DNA from 2 places in the Streptomyces sp. NPDC042371 genome. Region 2 is predicted to be linked to the other one. Evidence: riboswitches for the same ligand, from Rfam matches in the RefSeq annotation. Region 2 holds a riboswitch; the other holds the start of a gene.
What was found. A riboswitch is a leader RNA that binds a small molecule or an ion and turns the genes downstream of it on or off. The one in region 2 is predicted to bind glycine.

Region 1 (14,477 bases), on a different contig from region 2:
GAGGAGCTCGGCCACCCCTCTGCACCCCTGGCCCACAACTGAGGGTAAGGTCAGGGGGCATCATTGGCTCTTTCCCCACAGGAGGCCCCCGGGTGGAGGTCCAGGAGACGCGTGTCCAGACGGACCGGGTCCTCACCATCCCGAACATCCTCAGCATGGCGCGCCTCGCCGGTGTGCCCCTCTTCCTGTGGCTGATCCTCAGGCCCGAGTTCGGAGGGCCCAACAGCGACGGATGGGCGCTGCTGGTCTTGATGCTGAGCGGAATCAGTGACTACCTCGACGGCAAGCTCGCTCGCCGCTGGAACCAGATCAGCAACCTGGGCCGACTGCTCGACCCCGCGGCCGACCGGCTTTATATCCTTTCGACCCTGGTCGGTCTGACATGGCGGGAGATTCTCCCGCTCTGGCTGACCGCGGCTCTGCTGCTGCGCGAGCTGGTTCTGCTGGTGATGGTCGGGATCCTCAGACGGCACGGCTATCCGCCGCCGCAGGTGAACTTCCTGGGCAAGGCCGCCACCTTCAACCTGATGTACGCCTTTCCACTACTGCTCCTCAGCGACGGAAGTGGCTGGCTCGCCACACTTGCCGCGATTTTCGGATGGGCGTTCGCAGGATGGGGTACAAGTCTGTACTGGTGGGCAGGGATCCTCTACGTGGTTCAGGTCCGCCGACTTGTCAAGGTGGACAAGCCAGCCGATTGAGCTCGCCATATGGCGGCTGCAGAGGCTCGAAGGCTCGCGTCTGACATAGGTGGAGTGAGCCCATCCCGGTGAGCTGTGTCGGCTGGATCGTCGTCTAAAGAGGAGGACGTTTCCGACATGAAGGCCGTCGTGATGGCCGGCGGTGAGGGCACACGCCTTCGCCCGATGACCTCGAGCATGCCCAAGCCGCTCCTCCCTGTGGCCAATAGGCCGATCATGGAGCATGTGCTGCGCCTGCTGAAGAGGCATGGGCTCACCGAGACCGTAGTGACAGTGCAGTTCTTGGCCTCTCTGGTCAAGAATTACTTCGGCGACGGCGAAGAGCTTGGAATGGAGCTCACGTATGCCAACGAGGAGAAACCGCTCGGGACCGCCGGAAGTGTGAAGAACGCCGAGGAAGCGCTGAAGGACGATGCCTTCCTGGTGATCTCCGGCGACGCTCTCACCGATTTCGATCTCGGCGAGCTGATCTCCTTCCACAAGGAAAAGGGCGCGCTCGTCACCGTGTGCCTGACGCGCGTACCCAATCCGCTGGAATTCGGCATCACCATCGTCGACGAAGAAGGCAAGGTCGAGCGCTTCCTCGAGAAGCCGACCTGGGGGCAGGTCTTCTCCGACACGGTGAACACGGGCATCTACGTGATGGAGCCCGAGGTGTTCGACTACGTCGAGGCCGATGTGCCGGTCGACTGGTCCGGTGATGTCTTCCCGCAGCTCATGAAGGAGGGCAAGCCGGTCTACGGCTATGTCGCCGAGGGCTATTGGGAGGACGTCGGCACGCACGAGAGCTACGTCAAGGCGCAGGCCGACGTACTCGAGGGCAAGGTCGACGTCGAGCTGGACGGCTTCGAGATCTCGCCCGGGGTGTGGGTGGCCGAAGGGGCCGAGGTGCACCCCGACGCCGTCCTGCGCGGGCCGCTCTACGTCGGTGACTACGCCAAGATCGAGGCGGACGTCGAGATCCGCGAGCACACCGTCGTCGGCTCGAACGTCGTGGTGAAGAGCGGCGCGTTCCTGCACAAGGCCGTCGTGCACGACAACGTGTACATCGGGCAGCACAGCAATCTGCGGGGATGCGTCGTCGGCAAGAACACCGACATCATGCGTGCCGCCCGTATCGAGGACGGTGCGGTCATCGGTGACGAGTGCCTGGTCGGTGAGGAATCGATCGTCCAGGGCAACGTCAGGGTGTATCCGTTCAAGACGATCGAGGCCGGTGCGTTCGTCAACACCTCGGTCATCTGGGAGTCCCGTGGCCAGGCGCATCTGTTCGGGGCGCGTGGAGTGTCCGGAATCCTGAACGTGGAGATTACGCCCGAGCTCGCCGTACGCCTTGCGGGGGCGTATGCGACGACCCTGAAGAAGGGGTCCACCGTCACCACGGCGCGTGACCACTCGCGTGGTGCGCGGGCGCTGAAGCGTGCGGTGATCTCGGCGCTGCAGGCCAGCGCCATCGACGTACGGGATCTGGAGAACGTGCCGTTGCCGGTCGCGCGGCAGCAGACGGCCCGGGGCAGTGCCGGCGGCATCATGATCCGGACGACGACAGGTGTACCGGACTCCGTCGACATCATGTTCTTCGACGGGAACGGAGCGGACCTCTCACAGGGCAGCCAGCGCAAGCTCGACCGGGTCTACGCGCGCCAGGAGTACCGGCGGGCCTTCCCTGGCGAGATCGGTGATCTGCACTTCCCGTCCAGTGTCTTCGACTCCTACACGGGATCGCTGCTGCGGAACGTGGACACCAGCGGTGTCGCCGAGTCGGGGCTCAAGGTCGTCGTCGACGCGTCCAACGGAAGCGCCGGTCTCGTACTGCCGAGCCTTCTCGGAAAGCTCGGCGTGGACGCGCTGACCATCAACCCGGGGCTCGACGAGTCGCGGCCCACGGAGACCGCGGACGCCCGCAGGGCCGGGCTCGTGCGACTCGGGGAGATCGTGGCGTCCGCGCGGGCCGCCTTCGGGGTGCGGTTCGACCCCGTCGGTGAGCGGCTGTCGCTCGTGGATGAGAAGGGCCGGATCGTCGAGGACGACCGGGCCCTGCTGGTCATGCTCGACCTGGTGGCCGCCGAGCGGCGCAGCGGGCGGGTGGCGCTGCCGGTGACCACGACGCGCATCGCCGAGCAGGTCGCCGCGTACCACGGGACCCAGGTGGACTGGACGACCACGTCGCCCGACGATCTGACGAGGGCGGGACGAGGGGACTCGACCATCTACGGCGGTGACGGGCGGGGCGGGTTCATCGTGCCCGAGTTCAGCGGCGTCTTCGACGGAACTGCCGCATTTGTACGGCTCATCGGGTTGGTCGCGCGGACACAGCTCACGTTGAGCCAGATCGACGCGCGCATTCCGCGGGCCCATGTGCAGAAGCGGGATCTGGCGACGCCGTGGGCGGTCAAGGGGCTCGTGATGCGGCGGGTGGTCGAGGCCGCGGGCGAGCGGTCCGTGGACACCACGGACGGGGTGCGGGTCGTGGAGGCCGACGGGCGCTGGGTGCTCGTGCTGCCCGACCCGGCCGAGGCCGTCACGCATCTGTGGGCCGAGGGGCCCGATGACGCGTCCGCCCAGGCGCTGCTCGACGAGTGGGCCACGGTGGTGGACAGCGCAGGTCGCTGACCTTTCCGGGCGCCGGGCAGCACCCGCAACAGGTGCTGCCCGGCGCGCCGGTGGGGCCATTCGGAGGTAGCGCCCGCGACGTGCGACGATGTGCGGCATGCCGCAGCAGCCCCCCGTTCGGAGCACCCCCTCGCGCCCCCGGCGCCCGGACGCCTCCATGTCGCTGCTCACCACCGTCATGGACCACAGTCTGGACGAGGGATACGCGGAGGCGGCGGCTCGGAAGAAGGCGAAAGGGGACGGTGGCGTCCCTCGCCCGCTGCGGGCCAAACTCGGGCTCGCGGCCGGTCTCGTGCTGGCCGCGCTGGTGGTCACCGTGGGTGCGGCGCAGGCGCGCATAGAGGCACCGGTGGTGGCCAAGGAGCGCGAGGAGCTCATCGACCGTGTCGAAGAGGCGACGGCGGCCGCCGACGCGCTCGAGGACGACGTGGACGAACTCCGCGACGACGTGGGTGAGCGGCAGGAGGCCGCACTGAAGAAGCACGGCGGCAGCCAGGGCGAGTTGGTAGGACTCCTCTCCGGTGCCACGGAAGTCGACGGGCCCGGCGTGAAGCTCGTCGTGGACGACAAGAAGCAGGCCGATCAGGGTGGCGGCGGCCCGCGTGAGAGCTCCGGGTTCTCCGACACGGGGCGGGTACGTGACCGGGACATGCAGCGTGTCGTCAACGGCCTGTGGCAGTCGGGCGCCGAAGCGATTTCCATCAACGACCAGCGTCTCACCGCGCTGTCGGCGATCAGGGCCGCGGGTGACGCGATACTGGTCGACAACCGACCGCTCGTGCCGCCGTATACGGTGCTCGCGGTGGGAGACGGGAAACGCTTGAGCACCCGGTTCCAGAACAGCCGCGACGGTCAGTACCTGCATGCTCTGCAGGAGAACTTCGGCATCCGGACCAGCATCTCCGTGTCGGACGAGCTCCGGCTGCCGGCAGCGCCGAGCGTGACCGTACGAACAGCAGAGCCGAAAGCAGGAAAGGGCACATCGTGATCGCCGTACTGGGCCTCGTCGTGGGAGTCGTGGCCGGATTGTTGGTTCGGCCCGAGGTTCCGGCGGTGGTCGAGCCGTACCTTCCGATCGCCGTGGTCGCGGCTCTCGACGCCGTGTTCGGAGGGCTGCGGGCGATGCTCGATGGCATCTTCGACGACAAGGTGTTCGTGGTGTCCTTCCTGTCGAACGTGGTGGTGGCCGCACTCATCGTGTTCCTGGGCGACAAGCTGGGCGTCGGCGCCCAGCTCTCCACCGGTGTGGTGGTCGTGCTCGGCATCCGGATCTTCTCCAATGCCGCGGCGATCCGTCGCCACGTCTTCAGGGCGTGACGCAGATGAGTACCGACGAGAGCCCCGACTACAACCGGCGCAAGGAACTACCCGCCGAGGTCCCCAGCGCGCCCGGCACGCCCGGGCCGGAGACGCCCGTGGGGCCCGCGGGCACGCAGCCCGAGGGGAAGCCGCAGCTCACCGGCCGTCAGCGGCTGGCGCAGGGCCTGTGGCCCCCGCGTGTGACCCGGCCTCAACTCATCGTCGCCCTGCTCCTGTTCGTGCTCGGCCTCGGCCTGGCCATCCAGGTGCGGTCCAACAGCGACAGCAGCGCGCTGCGCGGCGCGAGGCAAGAAGATCTCGTACGCATCCTCGATGAACTGGATGACCGAACTGAGCGTCTGGAACAAGAGAAGCGTCGCCTCGAGGAGCAGCGGACCGGGCTGGAGAACAGCTCGGACCAGGCCGAGGAGGCCCGCAAGCAGACGGTCGAGCGGGAGCGGCAACTCGGCATCCTGGCAGGCACGGTGGCGGCCCAGGGGCCCGGCATCACGCTGACCATCGAGGACAGGAAAGGGGCGATCGAGGCGGACATGCTGCTCGACGCCATTCAGGAGCTGCGCGCCGCCGGTGCGGAGGCCATCCAGATCAACGACGTGCGCGTCGTCGCCGACACGTATCTGTCGGACGCCGAAGGCGGTGGCGTCCGGGTGGACGGCCGCAAGGTCGGTGAGCCGTACCTCTTCAAGGTGATCGGCAAGCCGCAGGATCTGGAACCTGCGCTGAACATCCCGGGAGGCGTGGTGCAGACTCTGGAGAAGGAGCAGGCCACGGTCACCGTGGAACGCTCGGAGAAGATCGTTGTGGACGCCTTGCGACCTGCGAAGCGGCCTGACTACGCTCGGTCGTCCTCCCAGTGAGGGGCGGACGCTTGAGCGGCGTCGGGCGGGGGCATGAGGTTGCGGGGGGTCGGCGCACCGGAAGCACGGTGCGTGGTGGAAACTGTTTGGTGGCCACGGACGTTGTGAGAATGTCTGGCTCACCGATGAATGCCGGTGTGTGCAATCAGGGTTCGTCCTGCCCCACGGGCGGGTCTGTTTCGGTCAAGGGGAATCGCCCGTGAAGTTGTTTGCGAAGTTGTTCGGCAAGAGTGCACGTGAGGACAGCGGTAATCCGGCCACTGCCCGGCACCGTGCCCAGCGCTCCGGAGATGCCGAGGAGCAGGGCGCCGGGCGCCCGATGTTCCGGGATCAGGTCGCTGGTCCAGGTGGTGACAATTCGGGCGGACAGGGCGCGTCATCTGTTGACCCTGCCGGTCCCGGCCGCATAGGTTTCGGAGAACCTTCAACCTCAAGTACGGGTGGAGGGTTCGCCCCCGGCCCGTACGGATCGAATGCCCCCGCGGGGCAGTCACGGCAGGAGGACCAGTCCATGGCCCTGGTGTGTACGAGGTGCGGGAACCGCAACGCCGAGGCGAGCCGGTTCTGCTCCAACTGCGGTGCGCCGCTGCGGGCCGGAGCCGCCCCGGAGCGTGCGTCCGAGACGACCTCGACGATCTCCATCTCGGGCCTGGAGGCCTACGACGCCGAGGTGACGGGGCAGAACCCGTCTCCCGCGCTCTCTCCGGAGGCGCAGGCGGCCGTGGACGCGCTGCCGCTCGGTTCCGCGCTCCTCGTGGTGCGCCGCGGTCCGAACTCGGGCAGTCGTTTCCTGCTCGACGGCGAGCTGACCACGGCGGGGCGTCACCCGCAGAGCGACATCTTCCTGGATGACGTGACGGTGTCGCGTCGCCACGTGGAGTTCCGTCGGATCCAGGACGGTTCCTTCACCGTCGCGGACGTGGGCAGCCTCAACGGCACGTACGTCAACCGGGAGCGGATCGACTCGGTCTCGCTTTCGAATGGCGACGAGGTGCAGATCGGCAAGTACCGACTGGTCTTCTACGCGAGCCAGCGGGCCGTCGGCCTCTGACCCTCCCCCCGGCGCCGTCTGGGGGGACAACCCCCAGGGAAGGTCCATGCTTCAAACACCGAGGGGCGGTGCCGGTAGCGGCACCGCCGCCGCGGACCGTCGGCTGATGAGCATCGGTACCGTGCTGAACGAACTGCGTGACGAATTTCCCGAGGTCACGATCTCGAAGATTCGATTCCTCGAGGCCGAGGGGCTCATCGAGCCGCAGCGCACGCCTTCCGGCTACCGGAAGTTCAGCCCGGAGGATGTCGAGCGGCTCGGTCACGTCCTGAGGATGCAGCGGGACCACTACCTGCCGCTCAAGGTCATCCGTGAGCACCTGGACGCGCTGGAGCGCGGCGAGAGGCCTCCTCTGCCGTCCCTGGGGCGCCAGCGGGACGCCGGTGACGCCGGGGCCCAGGATGACGCCGAGGGGCCGACGGCGGCCCGTGTGGGCCGTGACGAGCTGCTGGCAGCCGCGGAGATCGACGAGGTGCAGCTCCACGAGTGGGAGACGTACGGCCTCGTCGCACCGTTGCCGGACGGCGGGTACGACGCGGAGGCCGTCACGGTCGCCTCGCTCGTGGTCGAGCTCGGCCGGTTCGGTATCGAGCCACGGCACTTGCGGGTCATGAAGGCCGCCGCGGAGCGCGAGGCCGGGCTCGTCGACCAGGTGGTCGCCCCGCTGCGGCGGCATCGCAATCCGCAGACCAGGGCGCATGCCGAGGCCCGTACCAAAGAGCTTGCGGGTCTCACGGGCAGGCTGCACTCGGCGCTCGTGCAGACCGCGCTCGGCGTCAGATTGCCCTGACTCGACCGCTCCCGGCCGTTACTCGGCGGGTGCCCGACTACCCAAACCTGCCAGCCACGTCCTAGGGTTGCTGTGTGAACGAGCTCGACGTCGTAGGTGTCCGGGTCGAAATGCCCTCCAACCAGCCGATCGTGCTCCTGCGTGAAGTGGGAGGCGACCGGTACCTCCCCATCTGGATCGGACCAGGTGAGGCGACCGCCATTGCCTTTGCGCAGCAGGGCATGGCCCCCGCACGACCGCTGACCCATGACCTTTTCAAGGACGTGCTGGAAGCGGTCGGCCAGGAGCTCTCCGAAGTGCGCATCACTGACCTGCGAGAAGGCGTCTTCTACGCGGAGCTGGTCTTCGCCAGCGGTGTCGAGGTGAGTGCGCGGCCGTCCGACGCCATAGCGCTGGCGCTGCGCACCGGGACGCCGATCTACGGAAGCGACGGCGTCCTGGACGACGCCGGTATCGCGATCCCGGACGAGCAGGAGGACGAGGTGGAGAAGTTCCGCGAGTTCCTCGACCAGATCTCGCCCGAGGACTTCGGCACCAACAGCCAGTGAGCCGCTTCCGGCGGCCCGTATCCGGCCATTCGACTAGCCTTTCCCCGCGGTGAGGCACGGAAAACCACTCTCAGGGTGATTATCACTCGGCGTGCCGAGTGTGGCGATCGTTGACGAGCCCCTGGCGACTGCCTACCGTCGAGAAGGCAGGTCAAGGAGGGAGGTCGGCGTGAGAAGCAGCGGCGACGGTACGGCGATGGGCGGTCCGTACCCGATCCACGGCGGTGCGGCCGATCACTCTCCGAACCGACCGATGGCGGTCCAGGGGAGCGGGGACGCTACGTCCGAGGATTCCGAGCAGGTCGGCTACCGCGGTCCCACCGCGTGCGCGGCCGCGGGCATCACTTACCGGCAGCTCGACTACTGGGCCCGTACGGGCCTGGTGGAGCCCAGTGTGCGGGCCACGGGCGGCTCCGGGACACAGCGCCTCTACAGCTTCCGCGACGTGGTCGTCCTCAAGATCGTGAAGCGCTTCCTCGACACCGGGGTGTCGCTGCAGAACATCCGCACCACCGTCCAGCACCTGCGGGAGCGCGGGTTCCGTGACCTCGAGCGGATGACGCTGATGAGCGACGGGGCGACGGTCTACGAGTGCACGACGTCCAGCGAGGTCCACGACCTGCTCCAGGGCGGGCAGGGGGTCTTCGGGATCGCCGTGGGCGTCGTCTGGCGCGACGTCGAGGCCGCACTGTCCCAGCTGCACGGCGAGCGCATCGACACCGGGGAGACGCTCGTCGGGCACAATCCGGCCGATGAGCTGGCCAGAAGGCGCAACAGGGCCGTCTGAAGCCGCGTTGTCAGTGGCGTAGGGCAGCATCTGAGGTGTGAGAAGCGCGCCGACGATTCTGCATCTGGACATGGATGCCTTCTACGCGTCCGCGGAGCAGGCCGCGAAGCCGAGCCTGCGCGGAAAAGCCGTGGTGGTGGGCGGGCTGGGGCCCCGTGGTGTGGTGGCCACCGCTTCCTATGAGGCGCGGCGCTTCGGTGTGCACTCGGCGATGCCCATGGGGCAGGCGCGCAGGCTGGCGCCCAATGCCGCCTATCTCGTGCCGCGCTTCGGGCTGTACCGCGAGGTCAGCGAGCAGGTGATGGGGCTCCTTCGGGAGTTGTCGCCGCTGGTGGAGCCGCTCAGCCTGGACGAGGCCTTCGTGGACCTGGAGGCGGGGGGCGTCGCAGATGACGCGGAGTCGGCCAGGGCCGTGGGGGAGCGGCTGCGGGCGGACATCAGAGAGGTGACGGGGCTCTGTGGGTCGGTGGGGCTCGCCGTGTCCAAGATGCTGGCGAAGATCGCCTCCGAGGAGGCCAAGCCCGACGGGCTCAAGCTCATAGCGCCGGGGACGGAGCGGGCGCTCCTGGGCCCGATGCCGGTGCGGACGCTGCCCGGCGTGGGGCCTGCCACGGGCGACCATCTGCGGCGGGCCGGGATCCTCACGGTCGCCGAGATCGCCGAGGCCGGTGAGGACGAGCTCGTACGGCTCCTGGGGAAGGCGCACGGCGGCTCTCTGTACGCGATGGCGCTCGCGCACGACGAGCGGCCTGTGGTGGCCGAGCGGGAGTCGAAGTCGGTCAGCGTCGAGGACACGTACGACGTGGACATCCACGACCGGGTGCGGGTCAGGGCGGAGGTCGCGCGGCTCGCCGAGCGGTGTGTGCAGCGGCTGCGGGCGGCGGGGCACTCGGGGCGGACCATCGTGCTCAAGGTGCGCAGGTTCGACTTCTCCACGCTGACGCGCTCCGAGACGCTCCGTGGGCCCACGGACGACCCCGGGGTGGTGCGGGAGGCCGCGGCGCGGCTGCTGGAGGCCGTGGACACCACGGGCGGGGTCCGGCTCCTGGGAGTGGGCGTCACGGGCCTCGCGGACTACACGCAGGAGGACCTCTTCGCGCAGGCGCAGGCGCAGGCGCAGGCTCAGGCGGCGGTGGAGGCCGAGGCGCAGGCCGGGGCGGAGGGGGCGTCTCCGGGCGAGGGCGACGAGGCCGTGTCCGGGGAGGCGGGGCGGCCGGAGGAGCCGGAGAAGGGGGGTGCTGAAGAGCCGGTGGCGCCGGTGGAGAGACGGTGGTCGGCCGGGCACGACGTGCGGCATGCCGAGTACGGGCACGGGTGGGTGCAGGGGAGCGGCCTGGGCCGGGTGACGGTGCGCTTCGAGACGCCGCTTTCGGCGCCGGGGCGGGTGCGGACGTTCCGTACGGACGACCCGGAGCTGGTGCCTGCGGAGCCGCTGCCGCTGGTGGCCGCGCCCCCGGCCCCCGCTGCCGGATGAGGTCGCTTCAGGGCGTCTCGGTACCTGCGACCTGGCCGAAGTTCTGGTCCGGGGGCGGTGCGGCGGGCGGGGTGCCCGGGGGTGTCGTGTCCAGGCCGTAGTGGTGGTAGAGCTGGAGCTCCTGCTCGGGAGAGAGGTGGCGGCCCACTCCGAAGTCCGGGGCGTCCCTGATCAGGGCCCGTTCGAAGGGGATGCGCAGGGTGCCGTCCTCGACGAGTTCGCTGGGTTCCAGGGGGACGAAGGCGTCCCGGCTGAAGAGACCGGTGCGTATGGCTGCCCATTCCGGTGCGCCGGTGGCATCGTCGAGGTAGACCTCGTCGATCGTGCCGATCTTCGCCCCGTTCCGGTCGAACGCCTTGCGGCCGATCAGGTTGCGCGGATCGATATCGGTCTGCACGGGCCCTCCAGCTGGTCGCGGCTTGTCGAAATCGGGCGTAACTCATCCTTAATCATTCGTAGTCACTACGAAAGAGCACTTCGGGGCAGGTGGCCACTCGAGGGATCGGTCCTGGTCCTCGCTGGTAGGCTGGCGCCTGGCTGCTGACCCCGTGCGGGAGAGCTCTCCGGAACGTACTTCCCGGAGGCGCCGAAGGAGCAAATCCTCCCCGGAATCTCTCAGGCACCCGTACCGCACGGACGAGGTCACTCTGGAAAGCAGGGCGGGCGTCGGGCGGGCACGTTCGGAACCCTTCCTCACCGACGGTGAAAGCAGATCTGTCGCAAGACGGGCCTGTGAAGCTCTCAGGTTGACATGACAGAGGGGGAGGCCGTCCGGGTACCCGCGCCGTGGTACCCCTCGCAGGTCGTGCAGACCAGGAGGCCTCCGCAATGACTGCCACCAATCGCATCCCGCTCTCCGAGCTCGAAGCGGGCATCCCCTTCGAGCAGCGGCACATCGGGCCCGATGCGGAAGCGCGGGCCAAGATGCTCGCGCAGGTCGGGTACGGCTCGCTCGACGAGCTGACGGCCGCCGCGGTGCCGGATGTGATCAAGAACGCCGAGGCGCTGAACCTGCCCGGCGCGCGTACCGAGGCCGAAGTGCTGGCCGAGCTGCGCTCCCTCGCCGACCGCAACCAGGTCCTCGATTCCATGATCGGACTCGGCTACTACGGCACCTTCACCCCGCCGGTCATCCTGCGGAACGTGATGGAGAACCCGGCCTGGTACACCGCCTACACGCCGTACCAGCCCGAGATCTCGCAGGGCAGGCTCGAGGCGCTCCTCAACTTCCAGACGATGGTCGCCGAGCTGACCGGCCTGCCCACCTCCGGGGCCTCGCTCCTCGACGAGGGCACCGCCGCCGCGGAGGCCATGGCCCTTTCGCGCCGCATGGGCAAGGTCAAGAACGGCGTCTTCGTCGTCGACGCCGACGCCCTGCCGCAGACCATCGCCGTCATCCAGACCCGCGCCGAGCCCACCGGCGTAGAGATCGTCGTCGCCGATCTGAGCGAGGGCATTCCGGCCGAGGTCGCCGAGCGCGGCGTCGTGGGCGTGCTCGTCCAGTACCCGGGCGCCTCCGGTGCCGTACGGGACATAAAGCCGCTCATTGACGAGGCCCACGAGCTCGGCGCAGTCGTCACCGTCGCCGCCGACCTGCTCGCCCTCACCCTGCTCACCTCGCCCGGCGAGCTGGGCGCCGACATCGCCGTCGGCACGACGCAGCGCTTCGGCGTACCGATGGGCTTCGGCGGCCCGCACGCCGGATACATGGCGGTGCGCGAGAAGTTCGCGCGCAGCCTCCCGGGGCGGCTCGTCGGTGTCTCCGTCGACGCCGACGGCAACAAGGCCTACCGGCTCGCCCTGCAGACCCGTGAGCAGCACATCCGCCGCGAGAAGGCCACCAGTAACATCTGTACCGCTCAGGTGCTGCTCGCCGTCATGGCCGGAATGTACGCCGTGTACCACGGGCCCGAGGGCCTCAAGTCCATTGCGCGGCGCACCCACCGGTACGCGACGCTGCTCGCCGCCGGGCTCACCGCCGGTGGCGTCGAGGTCGTCCACGGCGCGTACTTCGACACGCTGACCGTGCGCGTCGAGGGCAGGGCCGAGGAGCTCGTCGCCGCCGCCCGCGAAGGCGGCGTGAACATCCACCAGATCGACGCCGACCACGTCTCCCTCGCCTGCGACGAGACCACGACGCGGGCTCAGCTGGCCGCCGTGTGGGGCGCGTTCGGGGTCGAGGCCGATGTCCAGGAGCTGGACGCCGCCACCGCGGACACGCTGCCCGAGGGCCTGCTGCGCGGCGACGACTACCTGGCGCACCCGGTCTTCCACCAGCACCGCTCCGAGACCGCGATGCTGCGCTACCTGCGCAAGCTCGCCGACCGCGACTACGCGCTGGACCGCGGCATGATCCCGCTGGGCTCCTGCACCATGAAGCTCAACGCGACCACCGAGATGGAGCCGGTCACCTGGCCCGAGTTCGGCCAGCTGCATCCCTTCGCGCCCGCCCAGCAGGCGCAGGGGTACCTCACGCTCATCCGCGAGCTGGAGGAACGTCTCGCCGAGGTCACCGGGTACGACAAGGTCTCCCTGCAGCCGAACGCCGGTTCGCAGGGTGAGCTCGCGGGGCTGCTCGCGGTGCGTGGGTACCACCGCGCCAACGGCGACGAGCAGCGCACCGTCTGCCTCATCCCGTCCTCCGCGCACGGCACCAACGCCGCGAGCGCCGTCATGGCGGGCATGAAGGTCGTCGTCGTGAAGACCGCCGACGACGGCGAGATCGACGTCGAGGACCTGCGCGCCAAGATCGAGAAGCACCGCGACGAGCTGTCCGTGCTGATGATCACCTACCCCTCGACGCACGGCGTCTTCGAGGAGCACGTCGCCGACATCTGCGCGTCGGTGCACGAGGCCGGCGGCCAGGTGTACGTCGACGGGGCCAACCTCAACGCGCTGGTGGGCCTCGCCAAGCCGGGCCACTTCGGCGGCGACGTCTCGCACCTCAACCTGCACAAGACGTTCTGCATCCCGCACGGCGGCGGCGGCCCCGGCGTCGGCCCCGTCGGTGTGCGCGAGCACCTCGCGCCGTACCTGCCCAACCACCCGCTGCAGCCCGCGGCAGGACCCGAGACTGGCGTCGGTCCGATCTCCGCGGCGCCGTGGGGCTCCGCCGGGATCCTGCCGATCTCCTGGTCGTACGTACGCCTCATGGGCGGCGAGGGCCTCAAGCGCGCCACCCAGGTCGCGGTGCTCTCGGCCAACTACATCGCCAAGCGCCTCGAGCCGCACTACCCGGTGCTCTACACCGGCCCCGCCGGTCTCGTCGCGCACGAGTGCATCGTCGACCTGCGGCCGCTCAGCAAGGCGACCGGTGTCAGTGTCGACGACATCGCCAAGCGGCTCATCGACTACGGCTTCCACGCGCCGACCATGTCGTTCCCGGTGGCCGGCACCCTGATGATCGAGCCGACGGAGAGCGAGGACCTCAACGAGATCGACCGGTTCTGCGAGGCGATGATCGCCATCCGCCGGGAGATCGAGAAGGTCGGTTCCGGCGAGTGGACCGCCGAGGACAACCCGCTGCGGAACGCCCCGCACACCGCCGCCGCGCTGAGCGGTGAGTGGGAGCACGGCTACAGCCGCGAGGAGGCAGTCTTCCCGGCCGGTGTCGTCGTCGCGGACAAGTACTGGCCGCCGGTGCGCCGCATCGACCAGGCGTACGGCGACCGGAACCTGGTCTGCTCCTGCCCGCCGCTGGATGCGTACGAGGACTGATGCAGGCGCCCGTGTGGAGCGGGCATGCGTCGGGGCCGGTTCGGAGACTTCTCTCCGGGCCGGCCCCTCGTCTTTCCTGTGCTGCTGTGGTGCCGTGCGGCGATGCTGTGCGCTCGTGCGGATGTGCCAGTGCTCAGGCCGCCGTCATGATCTGGTCGGTGCCCAGCGGTCGGTGCGGGGCGATGATCTGGCCGTCCGGCAGCAGCTCACCGGTGTCCTCGAAGAGCAGGACGCCGTTGCACAGCAGGCTCCAGCCCTGCTCCGGGTGGCTGGCCGCGAGCAGCGCGGCCTCCCGGTCGGCGGAGTCGGCTGTCGGGCACGGTGGTTGGTGCTGGCACATGGAAGGGTTCTTTCGCTGCGATGAGATGGCTGTGACGTCGGTCCTGTGGCTCGATGCGGTATTCATAACCGCCCCCCGTTGTAGTTGGTCCTATCCCAGTGTTGCCCTCCGGGCGTCAATCCGCAGGGATTTTGCCGCAGCGGCTCCTACTGCTTAAGGACGTATCACCCGCCCGGACGGTTCAGCCCAACTTCCCTGTCTCTTCGGGTGGTTCGGGGTGGCCTGACCGGGCTAGTCCACCTGGGTGGGCAGCGCTGTGCCCCGCGGCCCGGGGGCTGC
Region 2 (14,477 bases):
CCGACAGGTCGTGCGCGATGATCACGTACGTGAGGCCGAGCTCGTCCTGCAGGTCGTCCAGGAGGTTGACCACCTGGGCCTGGATGGAGACGTCGAGGGCCGACACCGGCTCGTCCGCCACGACCAGCTTCGGACGGAGCGCGAGGGCCCGCGCGATGCCGATGCGCTGGCGCTGGCCGCCGGAGAACTCGTGCGGGTAGCGGTTGTAGTGCTCGGGGTTGAGCCCGACGCGCTCCAGCATCTCCTGCACGGTCTTCTTCACGCCGCCCTCGGGCTTGACGCCCTGGAGCTTGAAGGGCGCGCCGACGATCGTGCCGATGGTGTGCCGGGGGTTCAGCGACGAGTACGGGTCCTGGAAGATCATCTGCACATCGCGGCGGAACGGACGCATGCCGCCCGTGCCCAGGTGCGTGATGTCCTTGCCCTGGAACTCGACGCGTCCGCCGGTCGGCTCCAGCAGGCGCGTGATCAGGCGGCCCATCGTCGACTTGCCGCAGCCGGACTCGCCGACGACGCCGAGGGTCTCCCCGGGGCGCACGTCGAAGCTGAGCCCGTCCACCGCCTGGACCGCCGCCACCTGGCGCTGGAGCAGCCCCTTCTTGATGGGGAAGTGCTTCACCAGGCCGTCGACCTTGAGCAGCGGCTCGGGCGAGCCCTGCGTCTGCGCCGGGATCGTCATCTCCTGGCCCTTCACGTCATCGTTCACAGCTTCGGCGCAATCTCTTCGGTCCAGATCCGGGTGCGCTCTTCCTGCGACATGTGGCAGGCGGAGTAGTGCCCGTCGGCCACCAGACGCAGTTCGGGGCGCTCGCTGCGGGTGATCTGGTCCTTGGGGATGTCCGCGTAGGGGCAGCGCGGGTTGAAGGCGCAGCCGCTCGGCAGGTTGATCAGGCTGGGCGGGGAGCCCTTGACCGGGATCAGCCGCTCGGTCTCCTCGCGGTCGATGCGGGGCATCGAGCCCAGCAGGCCCCAGGTGTAGGGGTGCTGGGGTTCGTAGAAGACCTTCTCGGCCGTGCCGCGCTCGACGCACCGGCCGCCGTACATGACCAGGAGCTCGTCCGCCATCTCGGCGACCACGCCCAGGTCGTGCGTGATCATGATGACCGCGGAGCCGAACTCCTTCTGCAGGTCCCGGATGAGGTCGAGGATCTGCGCCTGGACGGTCACGTCAAGGGCGGTCGTCGGCTCGTCCGCGATGAGCAGCTCGGGGTTGTTGACGAGCGCCATCGCGATCATCGCGCGCTGGCGCATGCCGCCCGAGAACTCGTGCGGGTAGGAGTCGACGCGCTTGTCGGGCTGCGGGATCCCGACCCGGTCGAGCATGTCGATCGCACGCTTGCGCGCGGTCTTCTTGTCGACGTCGTTGTGGACCCGGTACGCCTCGGTGATCTGCTTGCCGATGGAGTAGTACGGGTGCAGCGCGGAGAGCGGGTCCTGGAAGATCATCGCCATCTCGCGGCCGCGCAGCTTGCGCACCTCGTCGGCCGGGGCGCTCAGCAGCTCCGTGCCGTCCAGCCAGATCTCGCCGGAGATCTGGGCCTTGCGGGCGCCGTACTGGCCCGCGGTGTGCAGGCCGAGGATGCCGAGCGAGGTGACCGACTTGCCGGATCCTGACTCGCCCACGATGCCGAGGGTCTTGCCCTTCTCCAGCTGGAAGCTGAGCCCGTCGACGGACTTGACCAGGCCGTCGTCGGTCGGGAAGTGCACCTTGAGGTCGCGCACCTCGAGGAAGGCGGAGGGAGCGGGCGAACCGGCGACGGGTTCACCCACCGCGGCTCCGCTCTTGGACAGTTCGGTCATCCCAGCCTCACTCGCGGGTCGATGACGGCGTACAGAAGGTCGACGACGAGGTTGGCGATGGCGATCGCGAGCGCCGCGAACAGCGTGACACCAAGAATGACGGGCAGGTCCTTGCTGCTGATGGCCCTGACCGCTTCGAGGCCGAGCCCCGGCAGGTTGAACGTGGACTCGGTGAGCACGGCGCCGCCCATCAGCACGCCGAGGTCGAGTCCGAAGACGGTGAGGATCGGGGTCATCGCGGAGCGCAGCGCGTGTTTGCGGATGACGGTGGCCTCGCCGAGGCCCTTGGCGCGGGCGGTACGGATGTAGTCCTCGCCGAGCACTTCGAGCATGGTCGCTCTGGTGAGGCGGGCGTACATCGCCGCGTTGAGGAAGGCGAGGACGATCCACGGCAGGATCAGTGTCTGTAGCCAGACGTCGATCGAGTCGTCGGTACTGAGGCTGTCCGCGATCTTCACCCAGCCGAGTTGGTGGACGAAGAGGCCCATCGCGATCATGCCGGTGAAGAAGACGGGGAGCGAGACACCGGCGAGGGCGATGGTCATCGCGGAGCGGTCCCAGATCGTGCCCCGCTTGAGGGCTGAGATCACACCGGTGGCGACACCCGCGGCGAGCCACAGGACACAGGCACCGGCGGCGAGCGCGGCGGTGACGGGCAGGGCGTCCTTGAGGGTCTCCCAGACGGGCGCCTCGGTACGGAAGGAGTAGCCGAAGCAGGGCGCCGGGCAGTGCGTGACGTCAGTGCCGTTGACGTAGTCGCGCCCCATCGGGATGCCCTTGATGAAGTCCCAGAACTGGACGAGCAGAGGGTCGTCGAGTCCCAGTTTGGTCCGGATGCCTTCGATCTGCTCGGCTCCGGTGGCCTTGCCGGCGAAGAGGACGGCGATGTCCTGTCCCGCCCACTTGGGCAGCATGAAGAAGACGGTGAAGGTCGCGAGCAGTACGACCAGCACCATGATGATTACGGCGAACAGGCGCCGGATGAGATAAGCAAGCACTGTGCGCGGCCCGGCGGTGGCCGGGGCCCCCTTGTGAGGGGTCCCGGCCACCGCCCGGGGCCATCACCTGCCCTTCGGACTGGCGGGATTCGGCGGCGGTGGAACTACAACTACTGCTTCCCTGACGGGAAGTGTGTGACAGCTACGGGTGTTACTTGACGACGCCGAGCGAGGCGTAGTCGTAACGGCCGTTGTAGCCGTCGGACATGTACGCGTTGGTCAGCCGCGACCCGCGCCAGGTGATGTTCTTCTCGTAGAGGAAGGGCATCCAGTCGGCCTGGTCGAGGATCCTCTTGTCGAGCTGCTTGTAGATCTCGCCGGCCGCGGCCGGGTCGGTCTCCGCGATCGCCTTGTCGAAGAGCGCGTCGACCTTCTTGTCCTTGATCTGCGACTCGTTGTAGTTACCGGTCGGGTTCAGGAAGCGGCTGTCGAACAGCGGCTGCGCGTAACCCTGGCCGGACGGGAAGTCCGGGCCCCAGCCGCTCATCGTCATGCCGTAGCCGCGCTTCTTCACGACGGACGGCGAGCCGGTGATGCTGGCGGTGTCGGCGCCGTCGAGGGAGTCGACCTGGACCTTGATGCCGACCTTGTCGAGCGCCTGCTGCAGCGACTCGGCGGCGTCGACCTCACCCGGCTGGTTGGTGCGGGCGGTCAGCTTGGTGGTGAAGCCGGTCGGCTTGCCGCACTGCTTCAGCTCGTCCTTGGCCTTGGCGACGTCCGGCTTGCCCTTGCGCTTCAGCACGCCGTACGGGTCGTACTTGCTGTAGCCGGGGATCGCCACGGGGAAGGTGCTGCTGGCGATGTCGCCGGCCGCCACCTTGCCGCCACGGGTCTGCTGGATGCTCGCGAAGTCGGTCGCGTAGAACACGGCCTTGCGGCAGTGCTCGTCGTCGAACGGCTTGGCGTTGTGGATGAGCGCGACGTAGCGCACGAAGGACGTGTGCATGTTGTCGACGTTGTCACGGTGGTCCGTGACGGCGCTGACGCGGCCGGACTGGGTCATGCCCGTGCCGTTGATGTCGAGGTCGAAGTCCCCCTCCATCAGCTTCTTGTCGTTCTCCTCCTGGTTGGCGGAGAACGTCACGTCGATCTTGTCGGGCAGCGCGGCGCGGATCGGGTCCGAGGACTTCTTCCACTTGTCGTTGCGGACCAGAACGAGCTTCTTGTTGGACTTGTACTCCTGGAACTTGTAAGGCCCCGCGGAGAACGGCCGCTGCGTGTACTTGGCCTTCGTGTCCTTGGCCTCCTTCACCGGCGAACCGGTGGGCATGGCCAGGAACTGCTCGAAGTCACCGTTGCGCTTGGGCAGCTTGAAGATGATCGTCTGGTCGTCGGGGGTCTCGATCGCGTCGAGGCCGCCCTTGTCCTTGTACGGGCCCTTGTACTTGCCCTTGGGGTCGAGCGTCTGGCGGATGTAGCCGGGACCACCGGTGATGGTGTCCGTCGCCCAGGCGCGCTCGATGCCGTACTTGATGTCCTTGGCGGTCAGCGCCGAGCCGTCCTCCCACGTAAGGCCGTCACGCAGCTTGTACGTGTAGGTCTTGCCGTCGTCGGAGATCTTCGCCGTGGAGGTCGCGAGGTCCGGGACCAGCTTCGTGCCCGCCTTGCCCGGCTTGGTGTCGTAGGTCACCAGCTGCCGGGTGTAGAAGCGCATGAAGTCCCACGTCATGCCGTAGTAGGCGCGCTGCGGGTCGGCGGAGTCCAGGTCCTGCTTGCCGACCATCTTCAGCGTGCCTCCCTTCTTCTTGGAAGGGTTGGCGACCTTGTTCAGCGCCGCGTTGTAGCCGGCACCCTTCGAGTCGCTGTCGCCACCGTCACCGCCGCCGCACGCCGTGGTGGTCACCAGCGCCGCGACGACGAGGGCCGCACCGCTGGTGAGCCGTCGTTTCGTGGAACCTGTGGGCATTTTCTCGTAACCTCCGAGATCGCGGTCCCTGGCCTTGTGCTGCCGGAGAACCATGGTTAAAGCCACCTGACATGCGGCAGGGGCAAGCCAGTTGGGACCTTCTAGCGCGTCCCCTTCGGGTCGAGCGCATCACGCAGCCCGTCGCCGAAGAGGTTGAAGGCCAGGACGGTGATGAAGATCGTGACGCCCGGGAAAACCATGAACATCGGGTCGTGCTCGTACGTCTTGAGCGCGTCGCGCAGCATGCCGCCCCACGAGGCCGTCGGCGGCTTCACACCGGCGCCGAGGAAGCTCAGGGCCGCCTCCGTGAGGATGTTGGTCGGGATCATCAGCGTCGCGTAGACGGTGATGGGGGCGACCAGGTTGGGCAGCAGTTCGCGGAACAGGATGTGGCGCTTGCCGCCGCCGAGGCTGCGGGCCGCCTCCACGTACTCGCGCTCACGGAGCGAGAGCGTCTGGCCGCGGACGATGCGGCCGACGTACGGCCAGCCGAAGAAGCCGATGACCAGCACGAGGATGGCCACGCGCACGCTGGTGCCCTGGAGGCCCAGCAGGTCGTCGGGGAGCACGGAGACCAGCGAGATGATGAAGAGCAGCTGCGGGAACGAGAGCAGCACGTCCATCACGCGGCTGATCACGGCGTCGATCCAGCCGCCGAAGTAGCCCGCGATGATCCCGAAGAGGGTGCCGAGCGCCACGGCCACGATGGCCGCGAGGAACGCCACCAGGAGCGAGATGCGCGCGCCGAAGACGATCCGGCTGAAGATGTCGCGGCCCTTGTTGGGCTCGACCCCGAAGAGGAAGTCGCTGCTCACACCGCCGAGCGCGCCCTTGGGCAGGCCGGTCAGCTCGTCGACCTTGTCCTGGTGGAAGCCGTTGGGGTCGTGGCCGAGGAGGTCCACGAGCAGGGGCGCGAAGATGGCGACCAGCACCAGGAGCAGCACGGTGATGCCGCCGGCCAGGGCGACCTTGTCCCGCTTCAGGCGGGTCCAGGCGATCTGCTTGAGGGACCGACCCTCGACCTTTTTCACCCCTGCATCAACTGCGGGGGCGACGTCCTGGGTCGGGTCCGCGTCCGCAGGTGTGTCATGCAATGGTGCCGTCATCGTGGCAGGGACCCCTCTCAACCGGTGGTGACCGGCCCGCACTTGCCGCTGTAGCGACGTGATCAGTCCGTCGTACGAAGGGGCGGAGGCCCCTGGAGCGGGAGTCTTCATCCACGTCGCGATCTGTTACCAGACTTGACGGGGAAAGGATGCGCAACCGTGATGCTGATCGAGGTGTTCCGTTATCCGGACGCGAGTGAACGAGGGTCGAACACGGGGCAGTTGGGTCGCAAGGCGTCACAGGAGCCCATAGGACCCCACCTGCACCAGAACGGACATCACGTCCGTCGGCGCTGTTCAGTACTGCGCGGGGTATCCGTAGCCGCCCGCGGGCGCCGGGGCCGCCTGGGCCTCACGGTCGTAGAACGGCCTGGCATTGGCTCGTAGCCACATCGCGACCGGGTCGTAATCGTCCGACATCGCGACCGTCGAGACGGGCAGGCCCTCCGGAACGGCGGGGATGGACTGCCGCATCATCGTGCGCACCGCGTCGACCGACGGCGGCGACGTGTCGTAGACGTCGAGGCCGATGGCCAGATAGGGCGCACCGAGCGCGGGCTGCACCCAGGCGCGGCGCAGCGAGCGGACCACGGGGGTGCGGTGCGCGTTCTGCGTCAGCAGGGCGTAGAACTGGGGGATCTCGATGCTCGGCTCGGTGAGCCTGAGCGGTCCCGCGGGGAGCGCGTCGAGGCCCGTGGCGATGCGGCGCAGATCCAGCCAGGGGATGCCGACGCCGCCGCCCGGGGCGTGCGGGTTGAGCCAGAGGCCGTAGTGGTCGGGGTAAAGGGTGCGGGCGATGGCGGTGCCGCGCACCACTTCGTAGCTCCGGTTCCAGCCACTGGCGGACAGCTCCTGGGCGGAGGTCACACAGGGTGCGTAGCCGAGGCCCTCGACCTCCATGTTGCCGTACTGGGCGTCGGGGGATCCAGCCTGGCCGTGCCAGAGCAGCATCCACACCTGGTCGGTGGCGAGCGCGCGCAGCAGTGCCTCGTACGCGTCGTAACGCCCCGGCGTCACCTGGCGCAGCAACTGCTCGATGTGCCCGGCCGCGGCCGTGCCCGACGCACTCACCCGTAACCGCCCCTTCGTGACGAACTCGGCGACCCTATGGAAGACAGAGGAATGGAACCAGCTTAAGCGGCGATCCGGTGGTAGAAAGGCCGCACCTTCGCACGCAGCCAGTCGCCCACGGGGTCCTGCGCCACGTCGAGCAGCACCAGGTTCACCGGCCACGGGACCGGGGCCTGCCCCAGGGCACGGCCCAGCGCCTCCATGGGGAGGTCGCGCGCGTTGCCGTCCCAGGTGGACAGCTCGACGCCGACGAAGAGCGTCGGATCGTCCGTCTCCACGTGGGCCAGACAGCGGCGCGCCGTGAGCACGACTCCGGCGGCCTCGAACTCCCGTGCCGCGGCGCTCAGGAAGTCCACCGGGTCCTCCTGCCAGTCCGGCTCGAACAGCCGTACCCGGCCACCGGTGCTCGGGCCGTCCAGCTCGGTGCGGCCCGTCCGGCAGAGCTCGGCGACGGCGGGCGGCGGCAGCGGGACGCCGACGGTGCCGTCCGGGTTCAGCGCGATGCCCAGCTGCGGGGGGAGGCCGCGGGCGAACTCGACGGCGGGCGCCACGGTGCAGCCCATCCGGTCGGCCGCGTCGCCGAGGGCCTGGCGGAACTGCTGCTCGGAGGTGAAGACGGGGACGTACGCCTGGCCCTCGATCTCCAGAGTCGGCAGGTCCAGGGTGCCGCTCTCGGGGCTGCCGCCGTTCGGCAGCGGTACCCAGAGGTGGCTGCGGCCGAGCACCTCGACGATGCGGCCGCCCGCGGACGCGGGGGCGCCGAGTGAGGCCGCAAGGACCTCCTCCAGTTCGTTGCCCGGCCATCCGCCGTACGGATGGGCATGTGCCTGCGCCGGAAAGTCCATCTGTCCAACCCCTGCTCGCGACCGCTCTGCCTGCGGCTCGAACCCTAACGCCGGTCGGCTCAGCGGTCGAAGGCGATCACCCGCAGCACCCGCGCCGCCGCCCGGTCGAGCAGCACGGCCGAGCGGCAGCCGAACGGCAGGTCGCCGCGCTCGGTGGCGGCGACCAGCCGGCCGACCGTCCTGCGGTGGCGTGCGAACGCGTACCGCGAGACGCCACGGCCGCGCTCGTGCTGGCCCCGCAGCGCCGTGTCCACCGGGACGTCGAGCATCAGCAGGTGCAGGGCCGTGCCGCGCCGTGCGGCCTCGCGGGCGAGCCAGCGGCGCACCCAGGCCTGGGTGCCGCAGTCGTGCACGACGACGCTCTCACCGGAGCGCAGCGTGCGACGCAGCGTGGCGTAGTGCGCGAGGCGGACCAGGGGGCGGTAGGCCGCGTACGGCAGCAGGCGGGGCATCCGGTCGGCCCAGCGGTCGCGGGTGTCCTGGGAGTCGATGCGCGGGCCCGTGACGGCCTGCCGCATCAGGGTCGATTTCCCGCCGCCGGGCAGCCCGGAGACGACGACCAGGTCGCCCGCGCCGAACGTGAGGCGGTGCGGGCTGTGACCGGCCCGCTGCCGCAGATCGCGGACGACGGCGGCGGGCAGCCGACCGCAGCTCTCCGCGGCCGGGGCAGGAGCCTGCTTGGGCAGTGCCACCCCCGTGGAAGTGGCATAGAGACTCGTCCTGCTGCGCACCGTGATCGGCCTCCCCATAGCGGTCACGTACTGCTTCCCCCGCAAGTGTAAAGAGAAGGTAATGCGGCACAAGAGCACTCCGGGGTGACGGAACCCGCTGCCGGACACGGGTCCCCCTGAACAGAGTCGCGTGCAATGATGTGCCCGCCAACTCCATACAGGCCGTTTGAATCCGCGCGGGAGAGTCTCCGGAACCCAGCTTGTGCTGTGTGCCCGGGGCGCCGAAGGAGCAAGTCCCTCCCTTGAATCTCTCAGGCCCCGTACCGCGCGGGCGAGGCACATCTGAAAAGCGGACCGCCCGGCGGTCCCACCCAAGGTGCAAGCCGGACGTCCCGCACGACGGGACACTCCCGGCGAACCTCTCAGGTTCCGATGACAGATGGGGAGGATCGACCTCGCCCGTCATGCCCTGGGAGTTCCCTTCATGAGCACTGCCCCCCGTCTGACCGCCCTCGATGCCGTGCATCGCGCGCTCGGCGCGACCATGACCGACTTCGCGGGCTGGGACATGCCGCTGCGGTACGCCAGCGAGCGCGACGAGCACAACGCCGTGCGCACCAAGGCAGGGCTCTTCGACCTGTCGCACATGGGCGAGATCACCGTCAGCGGCCCCGAGGCCGTGGACTTCCTGAACTTCGCGCTGGTCGGCAACATCGGCTCCATCGGCGTCGGCCGCGCCCGCTACACCATGATCGTCGCCGAGGACGGCGGCATCCTGGACGACCTGATCGTCTACCGGCTCGGCGAGCCCGAGGCCCCCGAGTACATGGTCGTCGCCAATGCCTCCAACGCCCAGAACGTCCTGAACGAGCTGAGCAACCGCGCCGAGGAGTTCGACGTCGAGGTCCGCGACGACCGCGAGGCGTACGCGCTGCTCGCCGTCCAGGGCCCCGAGTCCCCCGGCATCCTGAAGTCGCTCACCGACGCGGACCTGGACGGCCTGAAGTACTACGCGGGCCTGCCCGGCACCGTCGCGGGCGTCTCCGCCCTCATCGCCCGCACGGGCTACACCGGCGAGGACGGTTTCGAGCTCTTCGTCGCCCCCTCCGACGCGGAGAAGCTGTGGGGCGCGCTGATGGAGGCAGGCACGCCCGTCGGCATGGTCCCGGCCGGTCTCTCCTGCCGCGACACGCTGCGCCTTGAGGCGGGCATGCCGCTGTACGGGCACGAGCTGACCGCCGAGCTGACGCCGTTCGACGCGGGCCTCGGCCGGGTCGTGAAGTTCGAGAAGACCAGCCAGTCGGACACCTTCCTCGGGCGCGCCGCGCTCGCCGCCGCCGCGGAGCGCGCCGAGACCGCGCCGCCGCGCAAACTGGTCGGCCTGATCGCCGAGGGCCGCCGCGTCCCGCGCGCCGGTTTCCCGGTGGTCGCGGACGGCAAGGTGATCGGCGAGGTCACCTCCGGCGCCCCGTCCCCGACGCTGGGCAAGCCGATCGCGATCGCGTACGTCGACGCGGAGCACGCCGCTCCCGGTACGGAGGGCGTGGGCGTGGACATCCGCGGCACCCACGAGCCCTACGAGGTCGTGGCGCTGCCGTTCTACAAGCGCCAGAAGTGACCCCCCGCACATCTTTCCCGTTCCGCAGCACACACCCGCGTACAGGAGAATTCAGGTCATGAGCAACCCCCAGCAGCTGCGTTACAGCAAGGAGCACGAGTGGCTGTCGGCCACCGAGGACGGCGTGGCGGTCGTCGGCATCACCGAGCACGCGGCCAACGCGCTCGGTGACGTCGTCTTCGCCCAGCTCCCCGAGGTCGGCGACACCGTGACCGCGGGCGAGTCCTGCGGCGAGCTGGAGTCGACCAAGTCGGTCAGCGACCTCTACGCCCCGGTGACCGGCGAGATCGTCGCGGCCAACCAGGACGTCGTCGACGACCCCTCGCTGGTCAACTCCGCTCCGTTCGAGGGCGGTTGGCTGTTCAAGGTGCGCATCTCGGGTGAGCCGGACGACCTGCTCTCCGCCGATGAGTACACCGCCTTCACCGCCGGCTGACCCATACCGATAGGGATCGTGTGATGTCGCTTCTCAACACCCCCCTCCACGAGCTGGACCCGGACGTCGCCGCCGCCGTCGACGCCGAGCTCCACCGCCAGCAGTCCACCCTCGAAATGATCGCCTCGGAGAACTTCGCTCCGGTCGCGGTCATGGAGGCCCAGGGCACCGTCCTCACCAACAAGTACGCCGAGGGCTACCCCGGCCGCCGCTACTACGGCGGCTGCGAGCACGTGGACGTGACCGAGCAGATCGCCATCGACCGGGTCAAGGACCTGTTCGGCGCCGAGTACGCCAACGTCCAGCCGCACTCGGGCGCCTCCGCCAACCAGGCCGCCCTCTTCGCGATCGCCAAGCCCGGCGACACGATCCTCGGCCTGGACCTGGCGCACGGCGGCCACCTCACCCACGGCATGCGCCTGAACTTCTCCGGCAAGCAGTTCAACGTGGTCGCCTACCACGTGGACGAGGCCGGTCTGGTGGACATGGCCGAGGTCGAGCGCCTGGCCAAGGAGAACAACCCCAAGGTGATCATCGCGGGCTGGTCCGCCTACCCGCGCCACCTGGACTTCGCCGAGTTCCGCCGGATCGCCGACGAGGTCGGCGCGAAGCTGTGGGTCGACATGGCGCACTTCGCCGGTCTGGTCGCCGCGGGTCTGCACCCCAACCCGGTGCCGTACGCGGACGTGGTCACCTCGACCACGCACAAGACGCTCGGCGGCCCGCGCGGCGGCATCATCCTGGCCCGCGACAAGGAATTCGCGAAGAAGCTGAACTCGGCGGTCTTCCCCGGCTTCCAGGGCGGCCCGCTGGAGCACGTGATCGCGGCCAAGGCCGTCTCCTTCAAGGTCGCCGCCACGGACGACTTCAAGGAGCGCCAGCAGCGCACCCTGGACGGCGCCCGCATCCTGGCCGAGCGCCTGGTGCAGGACGACGCGAAGGCCGTCGGCGTCGACGTCCTGTCCGGCGGCACGGAGGTGCACCTCGTCCTGGTGGACCTGCGCAACTCCGAGCTGGACGGCCAGCAGGCCGAGGACCGCCTCCACGAGGTCGGCATCACGGTCAACCGGAACGCGGTCCCGAACGACCCGCGCCCCCCGATGGTCACCTCCGGCCTGCGCATCGGCACGCCCGCGCTCGCCACCCGTGGCTTCCAGGAGGACGACTTCCGCGAGGTCGCCGACATCATCGCCGAGGCCCTCAAGCCGGGCTTCGACGCGGCGTCCCTCAAGACCCGCGTGACCGCTCTGGCCGACAAGCACCCCCTGTACCCCGGCCTGAAGTAGTTCCGTACCCTCTGTTTGTACGCTTTTGTTCGTACGTACGAAACATCGGGGCACCCCGCACACTGGAGAGTGAGCAGGGTGCCCCGCACCACGTCCCGCCCAGACCCCGCACCGCCTTGTACTTCTGCATCACCCCGGCAGACAACGGCGTCTACCAACCACCATTGGAGTTCCCGTGGCCATCTCGGTCTTCGACCTGTTCTCGATCGGCATCGGCCCGTCCAGCTCCCACACGGTCGGTCCGATGCGCGCTGCCCGCATGTTCGCGAGCCGCCTTAAGAACGAGGGCCTGATGGCCCACACCTCGGCGATACGGGCCGAGCTCTACGGCTCGCTCGGTGCGACCGGCCACGGCCACGGCACCCCGAAGGCCGTGCTGCTGGGCCTTGAGGGCGAGTCGCCCCGCACGGTGAACGTGGAGGGCGCCGACGACCGCGTCGAGGAGATCAAGAGCGGCGGCCGCATCAACCTGCTCGGCATGCACGAGATCGACTTCGATTTCGACGAGGACCTGATCCTGCACCGCCGCAAGGCCCTGCCGTACCACGCCAACGGCATGACGATCTTCGCGTACGACCGTGAGGGCGCCCTCGTCCTGGAGAAGACGTACTACTCCGTGGGCGGCGGCTTCGTCGTGGACGAGGACGCCGTGGCGGGCGACAACCCGATCGTGCCGGACGACACCGTCCTCAGGCACCCCTTCCGCACCGGCGACGAGCTGCTCCGCCTCACCGAGGAGACCGGCCTCTCCATCTCCGCGCTGATGCTGGAGAACGAGAAGGCGTGGCGCACCGAGGACGAGATCCGCGCCGGGCTCCTCGACATCTGGGGCGTCATGCAGGCGTGCGTCTCCCGCGGCATGTCCCGCGAGGGCATCCTGCCGGGCGGCCTGAAGGTCCGCCGCCGCGCCGCGAACTCGGCACGGCAGCTGCGCGCCGAGGGCGACCCGCAGGCCCGCGCCATGGAGTGGATCACGCTCTACGCGATGGCGGTGAACGAGGAGAACGCCGCGGGCGGCCGGGTCGTGACCGCCCCGACGAACGGCGCGGCGGGCATCATCCCCGCGGTCCTGCACTACTACATGAACTTCGTGCCCGGCGCCGACGAGGAGGGCGTGGTCCGCTTCCTGCTGGCGGCGGGCGCCATCGGCATGCTCTTCAAGGAGAACGCCTCGATCTCCGGCGCCGAGGTCGGCTGCCAGGGCGAGGTGGGCTCCGCCTGCTCGATGGCGGCGGGCGCGCTCGCCGAGGTCCTGGGCGGCTCCCCCGAGCAGGTCGAGAACGCCGCCGAGATCGGCATGGAGCACAACCTGGGCCTGACCTGTGACCCGGTCGGCGGACTCGTTCAGATCCCGTGCATCGAGCGCAACGGCATGGCGGCGGTCAAGGCCGTCACCGCCGCGAAGATGGCGATGCGGGGCGACGGCTCCCACAAGGTGTCCCTCGACAAGGTCATCAAGACCATGAAGGAGACCGGCGCCGACATGAGCGTCAAGTACAAGGAGACCGCCCGGGGCGGTCTCGCGGTCAACATCATCGAGTGCTGAGCGGCTGAGCGGTCGAGCCGCGGACGACGAGTTCCGGCTCGAAGAGGAGCTCGCCGGGGTGCGTCTGGGTGCCCCGGATCTGGGCGCACAGCAGGTCGACCGCCGCGCGGCCCATCGCCTCGATGGGCTGTCGCACCGTCGACAGGGGCGGCTCGGTGCAGGTCATGAAGGCCGAGTCGTCGAAGCCCACGACGGAGACGTCGGCGGGGACGGAGAGCCCCCGCCTGCGGGCCGCCCTGATGGCCCCGAGGGCGAGCGGGTCGCTGCCGCACACGATGCCGGTGACCCCGCGCTCCATGAGGCGCGCGGCGGCCGCCTGGCCGCCCTCCAGCGAGAAGATCGACCGCTCGACGAACTCCTCGGGCAGCTCCGTGCCCGCGGCCTGCGCCATGTCCCGGGCGGCCGCCAGCTTGCGGCGCGAGGGCATGTGGTCGGCCGGGCCGAGCACCAGGCCGATCCGCTCGTGGCCGAGCGAGGCGAGGTGGCGCCAGGCCTGCTCGACGGCGACGGTGTCGTCGCACGCCACGCAGGGGAAGTCGAGGCCGTCGATCGACGCGTTGATCAGGACGACCGGGATGTTCCGCTCCGCGAGGCGCCGGTAGTGGTCGTGCGGCGCGTCGGCCTCCGCGAAGAGGCCGCCCGCGAAGACCACGCCGGAGACGTGCTGCTGGAGCAGCAGGTCCACGTAGTCGGCCTCGGAGACCCCGCCCCTGGTCTGGGTGCAGAGCACGGGCGTGAGCCCCTGCTGGGCGAGGGCGCCCCCGATGACTTCGGCGAACGCGGGGAAGATCGGGTTCTGCAGCTCCGGCAGGACGAGGCCGACGAGCCGGGCCCGCTCGCCGCGCAGCTGCGTCGGCCGTTCGTAGCCGAGCACGTCCAGGGCGGTCAGCACGGACTGTCGGGTCGCGGCGGAGACGCCGGGCTTGTCGTTGAGGACACGGCTGACCGTCGCCTCGCTGACCCCCACCTTCTTCGCAACTTGAGCAAGTCGTCGCGTCATGGCCGCAAGAATAGCGCAAGGCCTGCAAGCCAGTTACGTAAACGGCCGCCCGGAATCCGGACGGCCGTGCACGCGTGCGCCTCCTTTGCGGGTCAGGTGCGGGTCAGGGCTGCATGGTGAGCTTGAACGTGGACGTGTCGTTCTTGATGTCCTGCCCGTTGTTGCTCAACTTGGGCCGTACGAAGGTCGCTTCA

Region 1: it holds a riboswitch for glycine, as region 2 does, so the genes downstream of both, gcvP (aminomethyl-transferring glycine dehydrogenase) here and gcvT (glycine cleavage system aminomethyltransferase GcvT) in region 2, are expected to answer to the same signal.

What each region holds. Positions count from the first base shown of each region.
Region 1 covers NZ_JBWKAP010000014.1:148,373-162,849, reverse strand. The annotation lists gene clsA (cardiolipin synthase ClsA) at 93-701, shown strand; gene AC068B_RS34180 (sugar phosphate nucleotidyltransferase) at 819-3,314, shown strand; gene AC068B_RS34175 (DUF881 domain-containing protein) at 3,403-4,302, shown strand; gene AC068B_RS34170 (small basic family protein) at 4,299-4,631, shown strand; gene AC068B_RS34165 (DUF881 domain-containing protein) at 4,637-5,491, shown strand; gene AC068B_RS34160 (FHA domain-containing protein) at 5,574-6,542, shown strand; gene ftsR (transcriptional regulator FtsR) at 6,589-7,332, shown strand; gene AC068B_RS34150 (bifunctional nuclease family protein) at 7,407-7,880, shown strand; gene AC068B_RS34145 (MerR family transcriptional regulator) at 8,050-8,667, shown strand; gene AC068B_RS34140 (DNA polymerase IV) at 8,705-10,141, shown strand; gene AC068B_RS34135 (PRC-barrel domain-containing protein) at 10,149-10,538, opposite strand; glycine riboswitch at 10,683-10,782, shown strand; gene gcvP (aminomethyl-transferring glycine dehydrogenase) at 10,970-13,858, shown strand; gene AC068B_RS34125 (DUF5999 family protein) at 13,992-14,198, opposite strand.
Region 2 covers NZ_JBWKAP010000010.1:62,755-77,231, reverse strand. The annotation lists gene AC068B_RS28825 (ABC transporter ATP-binding protein) at 1-679, opposite strand, end outside; gene AC068B_RS28820 (ABC transporter ATP-binding protein) at 703-1,800, opposite strand; gene AC068B_RS28815 (ABC transporter permease) at 1,797-2,798, opposite strand; gene AC068B_RS28810 (ABC transporter substrate-binding protein) at 2,950-4,704, opposite strand; gene AC068B_RS28805 (ABC transporter permease) at 4,806-5,810, opposite strand; gene AC068B_RS28800 (enhanced serine sensitivity protein SseB C-terminal domain-containing protein) at 6,108-6,881, opposite strand; gene AC068B_RS28795 (enhanced serine sensitivity protein SseB) at 6,944-7,726, opposite strand; gene AC068B_RS28790 (AAA family ATPase) at 7,786-8,475, opposite strand; glycine riboswitch at 8,625-8,733, shown strand; glycine riboswitch at 8,734-8,846, shown strand; gene gcvT (glycine cleavage system aminomethyltransferase GcvT) at 8,882-10,015, shown strand; gene gcvH (glycine cleavage system protein GcvH) at 10,074-10,451, shown strand; gene glyA (serine hydroxymethyltransferase) at 10,475-11,737, shown strand; gene AC068B_RS28770 (L-serine ammonia-lyase) at 11,913-13,283, shown strand; gene AC068B_RS28765 (LacI family DNA-binding transcriptional regulator) at 13,270-14,283, opposite strand; gene AC068B_RS28760 (discoidin domain-containing protein) at 14,387-14,477, opposite strand, start outside.